DNA from 3 places in the Halanaerobium sp. ST460_2HS_T2 genome. Region 2 is predicted to be linked to each of the others. Evidence: riboswitches for the same ligand, from Rfam matches in the RefSeq annotation. Region 2 holds a riboswitch; each other region holds the start of a gene.
The links. Region 2 has a riboswitch for cyclic di-GMP ahead of DFR80_RS03135 (GspE/PulE family protein). Riboswitches for the same ligand answer to the same signal wherever they lie in the genome.
Positions count from the first base shown of each region.

Region 1: another riboswitch for cyclic di-GMP. It lies ahead of DFR80_RS03970 (hypothetical protein); the one in region 2 lies ahead of DFR80_RS03135 (GspE/PulE family protein).
Region 3: another riboswitch for cyclic di-GMP. It lies ahead of DFR80_RS00850 (sensor domain-containing diguanylate cyclase); the one in region 2 lies ahead of DFR80_RS03135 (GspE/PulE family protein).

Region 1 is NZ_QPJF01000006.1:10,547-15,566, reverse strand. Features, by position in the region: gene dnaX (DNA polymerase III subunit gamma/tau) at 1-1,230, opposite strand, end outside; RNA gene ffs (signal recognition particle sRNA large type) at 1,297-1,563, opposite strand; tRNA gene DFR80_RS03985 (tRNA-Ser) at 1,596-1,687, opposite strand; tRNA gene DFR80_RS03980 (tRNA-Ser) at 1,868-1,960, opposite strand; gene tadA (tRNA adenosine(34) deaminase TadA) at 1,947-2,411, opposite strand; gene DFR80_RS03970 (hypothetical protein) at 2,676-3,134, opposite strand; cyclic di-GMP riboswitch class I at 3,145-3,223, opposite strand; gene DFR80_RS03965 (DUF4402 domain-containing protein) at 3,585-4,661, opposite strand; gene DFR80_RS03960 (hypothetical protein) at 4,761-5,020, opposite strand, start outside.
Region 2 is NZ_QPJF01000004.1:96,540-101,559, forward strand. Features, by position in the region: gene DFR80_RS03130 (type IV pilus twitching motility protein PilT) at 1-371, opposite strand, end outside; gene DFR80_RS03135 (GspE/PulE family protein) at 397-2,073, opposite strand; cyclic di-GMP riboswitch class I at 2,274-2,359, opposite strand; gene DFR80_RS03140 (shikimate dehydrogenase) at 2,368-3,255, opposite strand; gene DFR80_RS03145 (Crp/Fnr family transcriptional regulator) at 3,372-4,064, opposite strand; gene DFR80_RS03150 (Fur family transcriptional regulator) at 4,137-4,574, opposite strand; gene DFR80_RS03155 (AbrB/MazE/SpoVT family DNA-binding domain-containing protein) at 4,777-5,020, shown strand, end outside.
Region 3 is NZ_QPJF01000001.1:183,278-188,297, forward strand. Features, by position in the region: gene DFR80_RS00845 (response regulator) at 459-821, opposite strand; gene DFR80_RS00850 (sensor domain-containing diguanylate cyclase) at 1,142-2,302, opposite strand; cyclic di-GMP riboswitch class I at 2,423-2,513, opposite strand; gene purH (bifunctional phosphoribosylaminoimidazolecarboxamide formyltransferase/IMP cyclohydrolase) at 2,826-4,403, opposite strand; gene purN (phosphoribosylglycinamide formyltransferase) at 4,406-5,020, opposite strand.

The sequences.
Region 1 (5,020 bases), on a different contig from region 2:
CTGATTAACTGTTTCCATTTGGGCAGCAGATTTTTTAGTCTTAATTTTCTGCTTAAAATCAGAACTATCATTCCCGGTTAAGAAATTATCTAATTTAAACTCCAGTTCAGAAAGACGGGCCTCCAGTGAGCTGCCACTGCTTCCCCTACTACTTAATTTTATAACACTTATCTCCAATTGTAAACGGGGTCTGGCACTTGAGCGCAGCTTTTGCTTTAAAGAAGCAAACTCATCTATAATTCGAGTTATCTTTTTGGTACTCAAATTAGCAGCAACAGAAGCGATTTCTTCTAAATAGCTACGAGAATACTCTAAAATTCCGGAATCAATCCCACATTCTTTAATCAGAAGTAGTTCGCGGCAGTATTCTATTAATTCTTCACTGAACCGCTCGATTCCAAGACCTGAATCCAGCTGTTTATTCAATAATTGGAGAGCCTGCTGACTCTGCTCCCTGCTTAAATAAAGTAAAAATTCTTTTAAATCCGATTTATCAATTCTGCCCAGCATCCTGGAAATCTCATCAGCACTTAACCGACCATCACTAAAAGAAATGGCCTGATCCAGAAGACTAATTGCATCTCTCATTCCACCCCGGGCACTGCGAGCTAAAATATCCAGAGCTTCTCTGTCTATTTCATAACCTTCCGCCTCTGCAATATATTGCAGACGTTTTTTTAAATCAGATAAGGTTAATAAAGTAAAATCAAAACGCTGACAGCGGGACATAATAGTTGTAATAACTTCGTGGGGCTCTGTTGTTGCCAGAATAAAAACTACACTCTCAGGTGGCTCTTCGAGAGTTTTTAAAAGGGCATTAAAGGCTCCTTTGGTCAGCATATGCACCTCATCAATGATATAAACTTTATACTGTCCCTCACCCGGGTAAAATTTGACCTTTTCTCTCAACTCTCTTATCTCATCAATACCACGATTAGAAGCCGCATCGATTTCAATTACATCAAGCGAATTGCCTTTTTCAATTCTCTGACAGGAATTACACTCTCCACAGGGTTCGAACTCAGCTGAAGGATTAGCACAGTTTAGTGACTTGGCAAAAACTTTCGCTGTTGAAGTTTTTCCCGTTCCTCTGGGACCAGCAAAAAGATAAGCGTGTGCTACTCTGTCATTTTTTAAAGCATTTTTCAACGTTATTTTGACCTGATCCTGACCGATCAGATCATTGAAATTTTCTGGCCTGTATTTTCGATAAAGAGAGAGAAAGGACATTTTTTTCACCTCAAAAATAGTATTATATAACAAAAACACCCTATTCCGGGTGTTTTAAAAAAGTGGCCGCACACCGAGCTTCGAAGATTTTCTCCCAGGCGTTACCCTGACAGTTGGCTCGAACCAGGCACCCTCGCGGCACATGAAGCGACTTGCTTACCGCTGCTTCCTCCCGGACCTGACGGGGTTCACAAGACTTCATTGCGCGAGACCCAATTGTCAACACTACTTATCAGGGCCAGACCCTGAAAGAAAAAATCCTCAGCCACGGCGTCAATCCTGCTCTAGCGGTTTGCAGGTTACAGGGCACCGCTACCACCCCATTTAGTGCGGCCAAATCTTAAGCAAAAATTATAAAATTTTAATGGCGGAGAGGGAGGGATTCGAACCCTCGGTAGGTTTGAGCCTACACCCGCTTTCCAGGCGGGCCCCTTAAGCCAGACTCGGACACCTCTCCGTTTTGGAGGTTAGAGATTGGAGGTTGGTAATTGCACTGAAACTTTCTTTAATATTACGCAAGGTTAGTTTCAGTATTTGGCCATCGAGGCCGTCAGAAGTTAGTTAACTAACTCAATTACTCCAATTCTAAGTCTCTACTTTGAAAATTTATATATAATCTATGGATGATAAAATCTAATGGCGGAAGGAGAGGGATTTGAACCCCCGAGACAGCAAAACTGTCTACTCGATTTCGAGTCGAGCGGTTTCAGCCAGACTCACCCATCCTTCCGTTTTCTTAAATCACGGAAAAAATCTTTTAAAAGCTGAGCTGATTCTGCTTCCATTACTCCTGCTTCAACTTCCACCTGATGATTAAAGCGTTCATCATTTAAAAGCTGATAGAGACTTTTGACAGCTCCGGCTTTGGGATCGCTGGCTCCGTAAACAAGGCGCTTAATCCGAGACTGCAAAATTGCTCCTGCACACATGGGACAGGGCTCAAGAGTCACATAAAGCTGGCAATCTTCCAGGCGCCAGCTAGCCTCATTTGCGGCAGCTTCTCTCAGAGCAATCATTTCAGCGTGAGAAGTTGGGTCCTGAGTTTGCTCCCGGAGATTAAACCCACGGCCAACAACCTGATCATCACAGACAACAACTGCACCGATTGGAACTTCAGCTCTTTGATAAGCCTTCCTGGCTTCTGCCAGGGCCATCTTCATATATTTTATATCATCTTCCATAGAATAACTCCTGCAAAAATACAATATTTCAACTTGCAACATCAACTATTATAACAGCTGCTCATAATTTTTGCAAGCATTTTCTCCGAAAAATTTATCTGACTTCAAGCAGCTAACAGACACTTCCCTCAATCAGCTCTATTTTCAACTTTAAAAGCAAAAGAAAACGCCTGCAGAAGCAGACGTTAAGTACTTTTTCTTTTATAAAAATCTATTATATTTACTATATTGCAAAAACGTGCACTTTACTCTCAGATATTATAATTAATTTTTAGGCCAGTCGATTTTAAAATCAACCGCAAATGGTTTTACTTCTTTATCCGCAGCTGCAACTACTTTAACATCCCAGGTTAAATTGGCCCTATCCAGTGTCCTATTTGTTAAAACTGGTCGGCTTTGACTAACTTTTACCCAATTTTTATTTAAATTATTTCTAACATAGACATCCACCCCATTAAGCTCGGGTGTTTCAGCATATATTTCCCAGGGAAGATTAGAGCTGATAACTGTCTCGCCTGCAGCTTCGATTTTCATTACCTTTTGATCTGCATCTATATTTTTATTAGCAAATTCACTTTCAAAATTAACTGCTCTTCTAGTTTCTAATTTCTGTGTAGGTTCGATAATAGTCACTGACATTCCAACTCTAGCACTATCCGCCGCCACCTGTAGACTTAAACTTAAAACTAGAAAAAGAACAATTAAACTAATTTTTTTTAACATTTTTTCCTCCTTTTGCAGCCAGGCAGTCTGATCTGCTCAGACCCTTAGCTTTGTGTCCCTACTTCACAATAGGTTTACCCCTTCAAGGAGAGCACAAAATATAAAACCTGCAGTCATAATGACAGCAGGAAGACATATAACCCTACTTAGGTAGTCAGTCAACCGTAGTTATTAAACCTTAGGTTCCAACTTTGCGCCTCTAACCTTTCGGAAAAAGTAGCCCTTCTCTGCCAGGGTGATTATTTACTTTAACTTAATTCTACTACAAATTAATCTTCTTTGTCAAGAACTTTTAAAGATGATAAAAGTTCCTTCAAAGCCGACTTTAAAAACAAAACCATCCTATCTTTCTACCTCTTATTATAAAGAAGCCACAAACTCTCATTATAAAGGGTCTACAAATCAAATTATCATAGACCCTTTCTATAATAATTATTACAAGCTGAAACATTACTCAAAAGTAACGGTAACAAAAAATTGTCCACTATATAAACCAGGATCTAAATTAGCATTAACATCCAGAGTTGCTCCGATATTAAAAATACCATAACCATTTCCATCCAGGGTTTTGCTATCATTGTCAGTTACAAAAGTGCTGACAGTCATCTTATTATTTGCATCATGGCTTATAATAGTCTGATCAGTAAAATTAATATTATACTGAGTATATGGAAGCCAGATCACTTCAATAACAGCAGGCTGCTGATTACCATCATGATAGCCAGAATAACCATTTCCCGTTGTTAAAACACCGGCGGGGTCAACTGTTATTGTGCCATCAGCTGCTGTAAATGAACCAAAATAAAGATCTTCCAATTTTGCAATTGATACCGGTATAAACTGTCGGGGCTCGCCAATTTCTATCCACTGATTCGGCTGAGTATAACCTACATAATAAGGTTGTGATAAATCTAAGTCACCAACATTTATTTCAAAAGTAATCTGCTGACATTCTCCTTTATTCAAAAGAGTTATTGGTTTAGAATCTATATAATCAACTTCGCTTTTTTGATCATTGAAGTAAATATCCCGTTCGATACTACCATCCTGATCGGCGCAGACAGTAACAGTTACTCGATAGATATCATCTACAATCGTAACCTCATAAATACTAAGTTTAAAAGTTCTGGGTGGATAAGCATATTCATTTACTATTTCTAACTCCACCGGATTTTCGCTGTCATTTAGATCAGTAATCTGCACCCTGTTACCGGCTGGATAAAAAGTATCAAAACCAGAAACCGGCCGCTCTTTAACATAATACTCTCCCGGAGCTAAATTACAAAAAGTATCCTCCCAGTTGTTTTGCTCATTCAAATAAAGTATACCGACAACTTTATTATCAGAGGAATTATAAATATCGACTATTACCATCTCAGGCGCCAGCAAATCATCCCCATCCCAGCTCTTGCTAACTTTTAAACAGCCAGCGTTTTCCATAACTGTTGCAGATGCAAATAAAGAGAATATTATTATTGAAAAAATGCTAATACTTAATACAACAGCAAGCATTTTACTTTTTCTCATCTCATACTCCCCCTTCCTTCATTAGTCAGTTAAAACAATTATACTTTCGAGGGTTTTCAGGAAAAGAACCAATCGGTCCCTTTCCTGAAATTATTTTAACTACTTTCTTTTTAATATAACCTGCAGATCATTAAGATATCCACCACTTTTAGGAATACTTATCTCCTGAACTTCATTCTCGACTAACTCTCTTCTAGCAAGTGCTTCAGGTGAAATCCTCAGTAGATAATTACCCGGTCTCAGCTCAGCCAGATAAAAATAGCCGTCATATGCTGTTAGCGTACTTCTGACAACATTATTTTCACTGTCTAAAAGCTGAACTTCAATATTTCTGATACCGCTTGTGCTTTCTCCTCTGT
Region 2 (5,020 bases):
TGCATTGACAATTTTTTTAAAATATCTGGTAAACCTAATGAATCAATATCAGGTACTTCTTGAGGAATTATTCTTAAAGCTAAACTAACTGAACCTCTTTGTTTAAAGGCATTTACTCTAAATCTTGAGTGACCAGGCAAACTATAAGAAAAGTCAATCTCACCAAGTTCTTCAAAAGTATCCCATTGCCTTTTTGTCATTAAGTCCTTTGCAATTTCTTTAACTTCACTTATTTCAAGTTTATTTGGATATTCCTCATAATAAGTGAGTTTCCCATTGTATCTAATAATGGGTTTTTCTTTAACTGTTAAATGAAGATCAGAAACCGAACGATCTTTTGCTAATTTTTTCATAACATCAAGAACATCCATCGGCATCCCTCCCTTATAAAAGATTTTAAATAATAGAACTTACTACTTCTTGATAACTGGTAATACCTTCTTTTAATTTCTGCTTACCATCATCTAATAAGGATTTCATATTATTTTCTCTGGCATATTTTTTAATCTCCAGTTCGTTTGCTCCTTCAGCTATCATTTCTTCCATATCATCATTGATTTCAAGAACCTCATGAATTGCAATTCTTCCCTTATAGCCATCTGTACATTTTTTGCATGTATCAGAAGAAGGTCGCCAAAGTTTTTCAACATTTGGGTCACCTAAAAATTTTCTTTCTTCAACTCCAGGTTGATAAGCTTCCTTACAGTCTGGACATAACTTCCGCACCAGCCTCTGAGCTACAACTCCAATCACTGTTGAAGCTACCAAATAATCTGGTAGTCCCATATCTAAAAGTCTGGTGATTGCACTACTGGCATCATTAGTGTGCAGAGTACTTAAAACCAAATGTCCTGTTAAGGCAGCTCTGATTGCAATTTCTGCAGTTTCTTCATCCCGAATCTCACCGACCATTACAATATCCGGATCCTGACGCAGTATCGATCTTAAGGTCTTGGCAAAGGTCAAACCGGTACTTGTATTGGCCTGCACCTGATTTACTCCATCCAGCTGATATTCAACCGGATCCTCAATTGTAACAATATTTTTAGTTGGTGAATTAATTTCGCTTAAGGCTGCAAATAAAGTTGTTGATTTACCACTACCAGTAGGTCCGGTCGCCAACAAAATTCCATATGGTTTTTTGATCAGTCTATTAAATCTCTCGCGATTATCAGAGCGAAAACCAAGTTTATTAATATCTAAGAGGCTGTCATCTCTATTTAAAAGTCGGATAACCACCTTTTCTCCATAAATTGTAGGCAGTGTAGAAACCCGCATGTCAATCTGCATACTCTTAAAGGTCATCTGCACCCGGCCATCCTGTGGAATTCTTCTTTTGGTAATATCAAGATCAGCAATAATTTTTAAACGAGAAATTAAAGCCGCCTGCGAGTGTTTGGGAACTGTCAGCTCCTCATGCAAAATACCATCTACCCGGTAGCGAACTCTTAAAGTGTTTTTTAAAGGTTCAATGTGAATATCACTTGCCTGTTTTTGTATAGCCTGAGTAATAATTAAATTGGTCAGCCTGACAATCGGAGCATCTTCCACCATCTGCCGCAGCTGGTCTATTTCCGGCTCTTCATTAATTTGATTATACTGATCTAACCTGTCAAAAATCTCTGAAGTATCTGTATCAACCAGAGAATATATTTGATTAACTGCCTTCATAATTTCCGAATGAGTAGCTATTGCAATATCAACTTTCATCCCTGAATTAACCTCAATGTTTTCTATAGCTACTAGATCAGTTGGATCCTGAATCGCAACTTTTAAGGTATCATCTTCAACATCATATGGTACAGCATGATGTCTTCGGGCAATATTTTCTGATATATACTGAGATAAATGTGCATTTATTAAATAATTATTTAAATGAACTCTAGGAATGTTAAGCTGAATTTCTAGAGCATCTGTTAAATCTTCTTCTGAAATGTAACCTAACTCTGTTAAAACCTGTCCCAGACGCATGTCCATTTCATCCTGAGCAGAGAGAGCATCTTCTAATTGTCTGGGAGTTATATAATTATATTCTAAAAGTAGATCTCCAATTTTTTTTCTTCTTGGACTCATAAAAATACTCCTTTTTAATAAAATATATATTATTTTGTTGAAATTTGAAAGATTTTGTTAAATTATTGCGATGATATAATTAATTTCGGCATCGATTATGAAATTCCTGCATAATTTTAATGAAAGTTTAATAATTATTTTAAAATTATCTATAAAGCAAAAAATTGCCATGATGTTTTAAACACCGGCAATTTTCCACCTGAGGCAAACATAACAATCATAGAAAATAATCCTTAGACTTATGTTTTTGCGTCACAGACTTTCGTCAGTTTTGCTTTTATTATAATATTTTATTTATTTTTTTGCTTCAATCTCCCTGACTGCTTTTTCGGCTATTTGATACCATTTCTTCTTTTTTGGCATCTCCTGTGTCCAGAGTTTAAAAGACGCTTCTGCCTGATAAATTAAAGTTGGCAGGCCATTCCCTATCTGTGCTCCTCGCTTTTCTGCTTCCTTTAAAATTTCGGTTTTTAAAGGATTATAAACCAGATCTATCACCAGCTGCTTTTCATGCAGATAATCAGGATTGATTACTATATTTTTAATATTATTACTATACATCCCAACTGGAGTTGTATCAACTACCAGATCAGCTGCTTTTAGAACATCTGCATATTCCTGCTCTTCCAGACTGCAGAAATCGAAGTTTTGCTTAGAATTTTCTTCTTTAAAAAGTTTTGCCAGTTCTGCTGCATTTTCTACTGTTCGATTGATAATTGTAATATCTTTAAGATCCAGCTGAACCATAGCTGCAATAACTGCACGGGCTGCTCCTCCCGCTCCAATTACAACTGCTCTTTTATCCTTAACCTTAAATCCAGTTTCCTCAACCTGACGCTGAAAACCAATTACATCTGTGTTATAACCGGTCAATCTTCCCCTTCTATTTAAAACAGTATTTACCGCTCCTGCAGCTCTGGCCAGAGAAGAAAAGCCATTTAAATAAGGAATAATGCTTTCTTTATGAGGAATCGTCACATTCCAGCCGGCAAATCCTAAGTTTTTAAGAGAACTAATATATTCTCCTAGATCCTGATCTTTAGTTTCCAGCATCAAATAGATTGCATTAATCCCTAAATCTCTAAAACCATTATTATGCAGAGATGGGGAAATCGAGTGACTTAGTGTTTTACCAAGTAAGCCATATAATTTTGTTTCACTATCTGGTATAAAAATACTCATCTTCTACCTCCTGAATTCTTAAATTTGTTATTCTTTTATTTAACTTAAAACACGCTGGAAAAGTATACCAGCGTGTCTCCTATGTATTGGAACACCGGGATTCAATCCAGCTTTATTTAAAAAACTGTCTGCAGACGTTCTCCCAGTGATTCAAAATCTTTAATAATAATTTTTCGTTTTTTAATTGTTATTACACCATCATCAATAAACTTATTGATCAATTTAGTAACTGTAACCCGGGAAGAGCCAATCAAATTTGCTATTTCCTGATGGGTTAAAACTAAATCAATCACCGTTCCATCTTCAATTTCTCGACCAAAATCTTCTGCCAGTCTCGAAAGCAGGCTGGCCAGTCTACCTGCAGCGTCCTGAAAAACCAGTTCTCTTACCTGACTGGTTAAAAGTCTAGTTTTTTTGGAAAGAGCCTCAATAATCTTAATTGCAAGTGAAGGCCTGTCAATAATCATCTTCTCCATTTCATTCCAGGGAATAATTAACAGACGGGCATCATCCATCACTTCGGCTGTTAAGGGATGAGGGTCTTCGTCAAAAAGTGAAAGTTCACCAAAAATATCTCCTTCCTGCAGAATTGTCAGTACTTTTTCCTTCCCTTCTGCAGAAAGCATAGAAAGTTTAACCTTACCATTTACAAGTAAATATAATTTTTTTACACTGTCATTTTCAAAAAAGATAACTTCACCTTTTTCGTAAAATTTAGCATAAGAATTTTCACATAGTAACTCCAGTTCCTCCGGGTCAAGATTCTGAAATACAATTAAATCTTTTAAGCATTTTTTAGTTTCTTCCATAACTCAACCTACCTCTCTTAATTGCTATATATATACTATTCTATAATAAAGAAAAAAAACCTTTATTCTTGCTTAATTTCTCTCCTTACATTCTTGACAATAACCATAAAATCTTAACTTATGTTCTGTAATTTCAAAATTATATTTTTCTTCCAACTCAGCTTCAAAATAATTTATATCCTGATCACTAAATTCAATCAACTTACCACAGCCTTTACAAATTAAATGATGATGATGAGCCTCCTCAAGATGAATTTCGTATTTACGAGAATCATCATTAAAATCAAGAACATGTACTATATCTAAATTCTGCATCAGCTCCAGGGTTCTATAAATAGTTGCCATGCCAATATCCTTATCCCTTTTTTTTACTGCTGAAAATAAGTCTTCGGCTGTAAAATGCCAGTTTTCTTTTGCCAGAATTGTTTCCAGAATAATCTCTCTCTGCCTGGTTAATTTATAATTATTTTCTGCTAACTTTCTCTGAAACTTTTCCTTTAACTTTTCCATATATAACACCCCATTTTAGATGACTGTTTATATTCTATCATAAATCGGGAGAGATATTAATAAGTTTTTTGAATTTTTTCGCTTAAATATCCATTTTTTACTTGAAAAAATAACTTTTGGGTATTGACTATGGGTCTGAATAATTGTATAATGTAATAAATAAGAATAATTTGTCGAAATTTGTTAAGAAAGGAGAATTAACATGAAATCTACTGGTATCGTCCGTAAAATTGATGATTTGGGTAGAATGGTAATTCCAATTGAGCTCAGAAAAACTATGAATATCAATAAAAAAGACCCAATGGAAATCTTCGTTGACGAAGAAAAAATTATTTTGAAAAAATATGAACCAGCCTGTATATTCTGCGGCAGTGCAGATGACACTATCGAATATAAAGGTAGAACAATCTGCGGAGAATGTATGGAGAATATGAAAAATCTGCAGG
Region 3 (5,020 bases), on a different contig from region 2:
ACTTTATTATTTTTAAATGAAAACGATTCTCAACTTCAAGTAAAATTATATATAAACAAATTACTTTTGTCAAGAATATATTATAAAAAAATATCTATCAGGCCTGTTATTGCAGCTATCAGTAATTATTACTGATAGCTGCAAATGTTTTAAATCTCCTGTTACAATTTGATGCTGAAGCGCAAAAAAGTTTTAAAATATGTTTTTAATCTTTTTCTAATCTTTATTTAAAGTTTTTTTAATAATCCACTGGTATTATATAATTGTAGCAAAGAAATAAACTTTGTTATCCCCTTTTTGAAGCTGTTGCAGAGGACAGCTTTAAGCATAGATAAAAGTAATAGATACTTTTCTCCTTGTTTTACCCACCTTTTTCCCGAGGTGGGTTTTTTCATTTTAAAAAAAATTCTCTATCTTTATATTTATTAAATAAAAGATAGAGAACTAATTTAAATATTTTACTGTATATTTAATTTATTAATTGTTTCTTCGATTTTTCCTTTTTTAAATGGTTTAACTATAAAATCTTTAGCTCCAGATTTTATTGCTTCCAGTACAATCTTTTTTTGCCCCATTGCACTGCAAATTACAACTTGAACATCAGAATCAATTTTTTTTAGCGTTTTGACCGCTTCAATACCATCCATTTCGGGCATCGTGATGTCCATAAAAACTATATCGGGATCCAGTGATTTATATTTATCAACTGCTATTTTCCCATTTTCTGCTTCACCAACAATTTCATGTCCAAATTCCTTTAGAATTTGTTTGAGCTTTAAACGCATAAATGCTGTATCATCTACCACCATTACCTTTGCCAAATTAATCACTCCTATTCTTATTGTTATATAGTTATAGATTAAATAATTTCTCCAATTTAATCTATTTCTAATCTTACTTTAAAGGTTTTTTAATAAATAATTGTTACTATAAATATAGAAAAGATAAATACTTTATTTATCCCCTTTTTAAGCTGTTGCAGAGGACAGCTTTAAGCATAGATAAAAGTAATAGATACTTTTCTCCTTGTTTTACTCGCCTTTTTCCCGAGGCGAGTTTTTTCATTTTACATAAAATTTCTTTACTGATATCAGGATTATATAAAACTTTCGATATAAGTGGGGGATGATTTCAATTAAATTTATTTCTTTTTTGATTTGTTTTTTGCTTTATTAGCATACATTCTTTTATCTGCTTTTCTAAAAACTTCTTCTAAAGATATCTCTTCACTTTTCTTTACTGCATATCCAATCGAAATAGAAAAAATTTCTATTAGATTTTTTTGCTTTAAATAATCGCTTTCTTTTTCTTTAATTCGATTACATATTTTTTCAGCTTCATCGGAGTCGGTCTCCGGTAAAATAAGAGCAAACTCATCTCCTCCAATTCTTGCAGCGATATCAATCCCTCTAATTGATTCTTTAATCATCTGAGCTGCAGTTATTATATAATTATCACCCTGCTGATGGCCAAAATTATCATTAACATATTTTAAATTGTCAAGATCAGCTATTAAAATTGCTACCGGTAACTTTCTGCTCGAATCCAGGCGCTCCATTTCATTTTCAAAATACCTTCTATTATAAAGTTCAGTCATTTCATCATGTAAAGAAAGATATTTAATTTCTCTTTCCTTTTTTTTATTCTCTGTAATATCTAGTGAAGAACCTACAATTTTTTCTACCTCTCCCTTATTAATTACTGGCGTTAGTTTAGTTAACCATACTCTTTTACCCGCTGGTAGAGTAAGCTCTTCTTCATAACTAATACTGCTTTTTTTATCCAAACAGCGTCTATATTTTTTTTCTAATTCAGGTCCTACCTTTTCCCCAAAAATTTCGATCGGTGTTTTACCAGCAACTTCTTTAGTTTTTAACCCTGTTGCTTTTTCATGAAAGCTGTTTAAACGCTGATATCTAAATTTACCACTCTCAACATTAATTAGAAAAATTGCATTCTCAACATTAGATAAAATAGTTTCGTATTCCCTGGATAATTTTTTTAATTTTAAACTATTCTCTTTACGCTCAGAAATATCTCTCACACTTACTATTATTCGCTTCAGGCTATCTCGGTTACGCCTGAGTTCATTCTCTAAAATATTGTGATTTGTAATATCTTTTGCCTGACAAAAAATATTTTCTACATCACCAGGATCTTTTCCCAGAAATTTTGCATAACTCAAATTTGCCATTTTATAAGTATATGGGTCTTTATAATAACAGATTTTCTGTTCAAGATTATTAACAATATTTTCATTAACCTTTTTTTCGATCAAATTATCTACTGCTCTTTTACTCATTAAAAAAATGGACCTCCTTCAATATCCACTCAACTTAAAACAATAAGTTCAGTAAAAAAATTAAATTTTTATTATTTAATCAAAAATAGCCAGCAATAAAAATCACTGGCTATTAATTCCCGAGGCAGATCTGACAATCATAGATAATATTAACATCCTTAGACTCAGATTTTTGCGTCACAGCCTTTCGACTATTTTGCCTTTAAATAAATTATTAGATTTTAAAGTAATTACTACTATTATATAAATATTCAAGATTAAAATAAAAATCCCTTTTTAAAAGTCAATTTTTTCTAAAGATGAATATTTATATCATTATAAAGCATTATTTTTAATAACTTTTAAACAAAAATAAAAATTCCCCATTCTTATCTTAATGGCTGAGTAGGGACCATTAAAAAGAATGGAGAATTGATTAGGGAAATTTATATTAACCCAGCATAAACTGGGTTTTTCTAATAATTATCTTTTCCAAATAACTACTTATAACAACAAAATAAATTTAATCTAAAATAAAGTGAATTTAGTGTCTAAAATGCCTTTTGCCAGTAAAGACCATTGCAATTCCCAATTTGTTACAGGCTGCAATTACCTTCTCATCTCTGATTGAACCCCCCGGCTGAATTATTGCTTTAATGCCAAGTTCGGCAGCTTTTTCTACTGCATCAGGGAATGGGAAAAACGCATCAGAAGCAACAACTCCACCTTCCTGGCGGCCTTCAGCTTTACGGCCGGCAATAATCATTGAGTCAACTCTGCTCATCTGACCGGCACCAACACCAACTACCATCTCATCTTTAGCCATTACAATTGCATTTGATTTAACATGTTTAACTACCTTCCAGGAAAATAATAGGTCTTTTATCTGCTCTTCAGTTGGAGCTTTTTCGGTCACTACTTTAAGATCCTCAGCAGCAGTCTGAGCTAAATCTCTATCCTGAACTAAAAGACCCCCTGTTACCTTTTTCATACTGTAGCCAGGTTTTTCTCTATTAATAGAAAGCTCACCGGTTTTTAAAATCCTCATTTTTTCAGATCTAGCTTTAAGAATTTCTAATGCCTCTTCTTCATAATCGGGAGCTATAACAACTTCTATAAACTTATCCTGATCAGCAATTTCTTTAGCTGTTTCAGTATCAATTTTTCTATTTACTGCCACAATTGAACCAAAAGCAGATAATGGATCTCCTGCATGGGCATTAACAAAAGCATCTTTAAGCGTATTAGCTGTTGCCATACCACAGGGATTAGCATGTTTAATTACGGCAGCTGCTGGCTTAGCTTCAAATTCTTTTACAAGTTCTAAAGCACCATCTGTATCATTAATATTATTATAGGACATTCCTTTGCCGTGCAGTTTTTCTGCTGTCGAAATTGAAGGTTCATTCTGCTCTGCTTCTAAGTAAAATGCAGCTTTTTGATGAGGGTTTTCTCCATAGCGAAGATCTTCTCTCTTATCATAACGGTCAAGAAGTGTCTCAGGTAATTGCTGTTTTTCTTCTTCGTCCATTACAATTTCACCTAAATACTTCTGTATTCTCTGATCATACTCTGCTGTATGATGAAAAGCCTTATAGGCCAGCTTTAATTTTTTAGTTTTTGTTAAAGCACCACTGCCAACCTTCATCTCTGCTAAAAGTTCATCATAATCAGCCGGGTCTACCACAACAGCTACATCATTATTATTTTTGGCAGCAGAACGGATCATCGTTGGTCCACCAATATCAATATTTTCTATTGCTTCTTCTAAAGTAACATCATCTTTAGCAATTGTTTCTGCAAAAGGATAGAGGTTACAGACAACTAAATCTATGGGTTCAATGTTTTGAGCAGCGATTTCTTTTAAATGCTCATCATTATCTCTGACTGCTAAAATCCCACCATGAACTGCTGGATGGAGAGTCTTAACTCTTCCGTTCATCATCTCTGGAAAATCAGTAACCTGATCAATATCAGTTACCTCAATATCATTTTCTTTTAAGAGTTTACCAGTTCCACCTGTTGAAATAATCTCTACTCCAAATTCTTTTAGACCTGCTGCAAAATCTACAATACCTTTTTTATCTGATACACTTAACAATGCTCTTTTAATTTTAGACAAAGTTATTTTTCCTCCTTTAAGATTCTAACTTTTCGTCCTTCAATTTTTACTCTGCCCTCTGCAATTAACTTAACTGCTTCAGGGTAGATCTTATGTTCTTTTTTTAAAATCCTTGCTGCCAGATCATCAGCACTATCATTTTCTTTTACTTCCACTACTTCCTGCAAAATAATAGGACCTGTATCCATCCCCTGATCAACAAAATGAACTGTACAGCCGCTGTATTTGACCCCATAATCAACTGCCTGTTTCTGGGCATTCAGACCTTTAAATGCAGGTAAGAGTGAAGGATGAATATTAATGATCTGATTTTTAAATTCTTTAACAAATAATGGTGATAAAATTCGCATATAACCAGCAAGAACTATTAAATCTGCACTGGTTTCTTTTAAAAGATCAATCAGCTCTTTTTCGTAATCAGCCTTAGTTTCAAAGTGGGAAGGATTTATAAAAACATTCTCCACTCCTTCATGTTCAGCCCTCTTTAAGGCTCCAGAATCCTGGCGGTCACTAATTAAAATCTTTATTTCAGCTTCAATGTCTCCACTTTTTATATTATCAATTATTGATTGAAAATTTGAGCCTCTACCTGAGGCAAAAACAGCTATTTTAAGCAT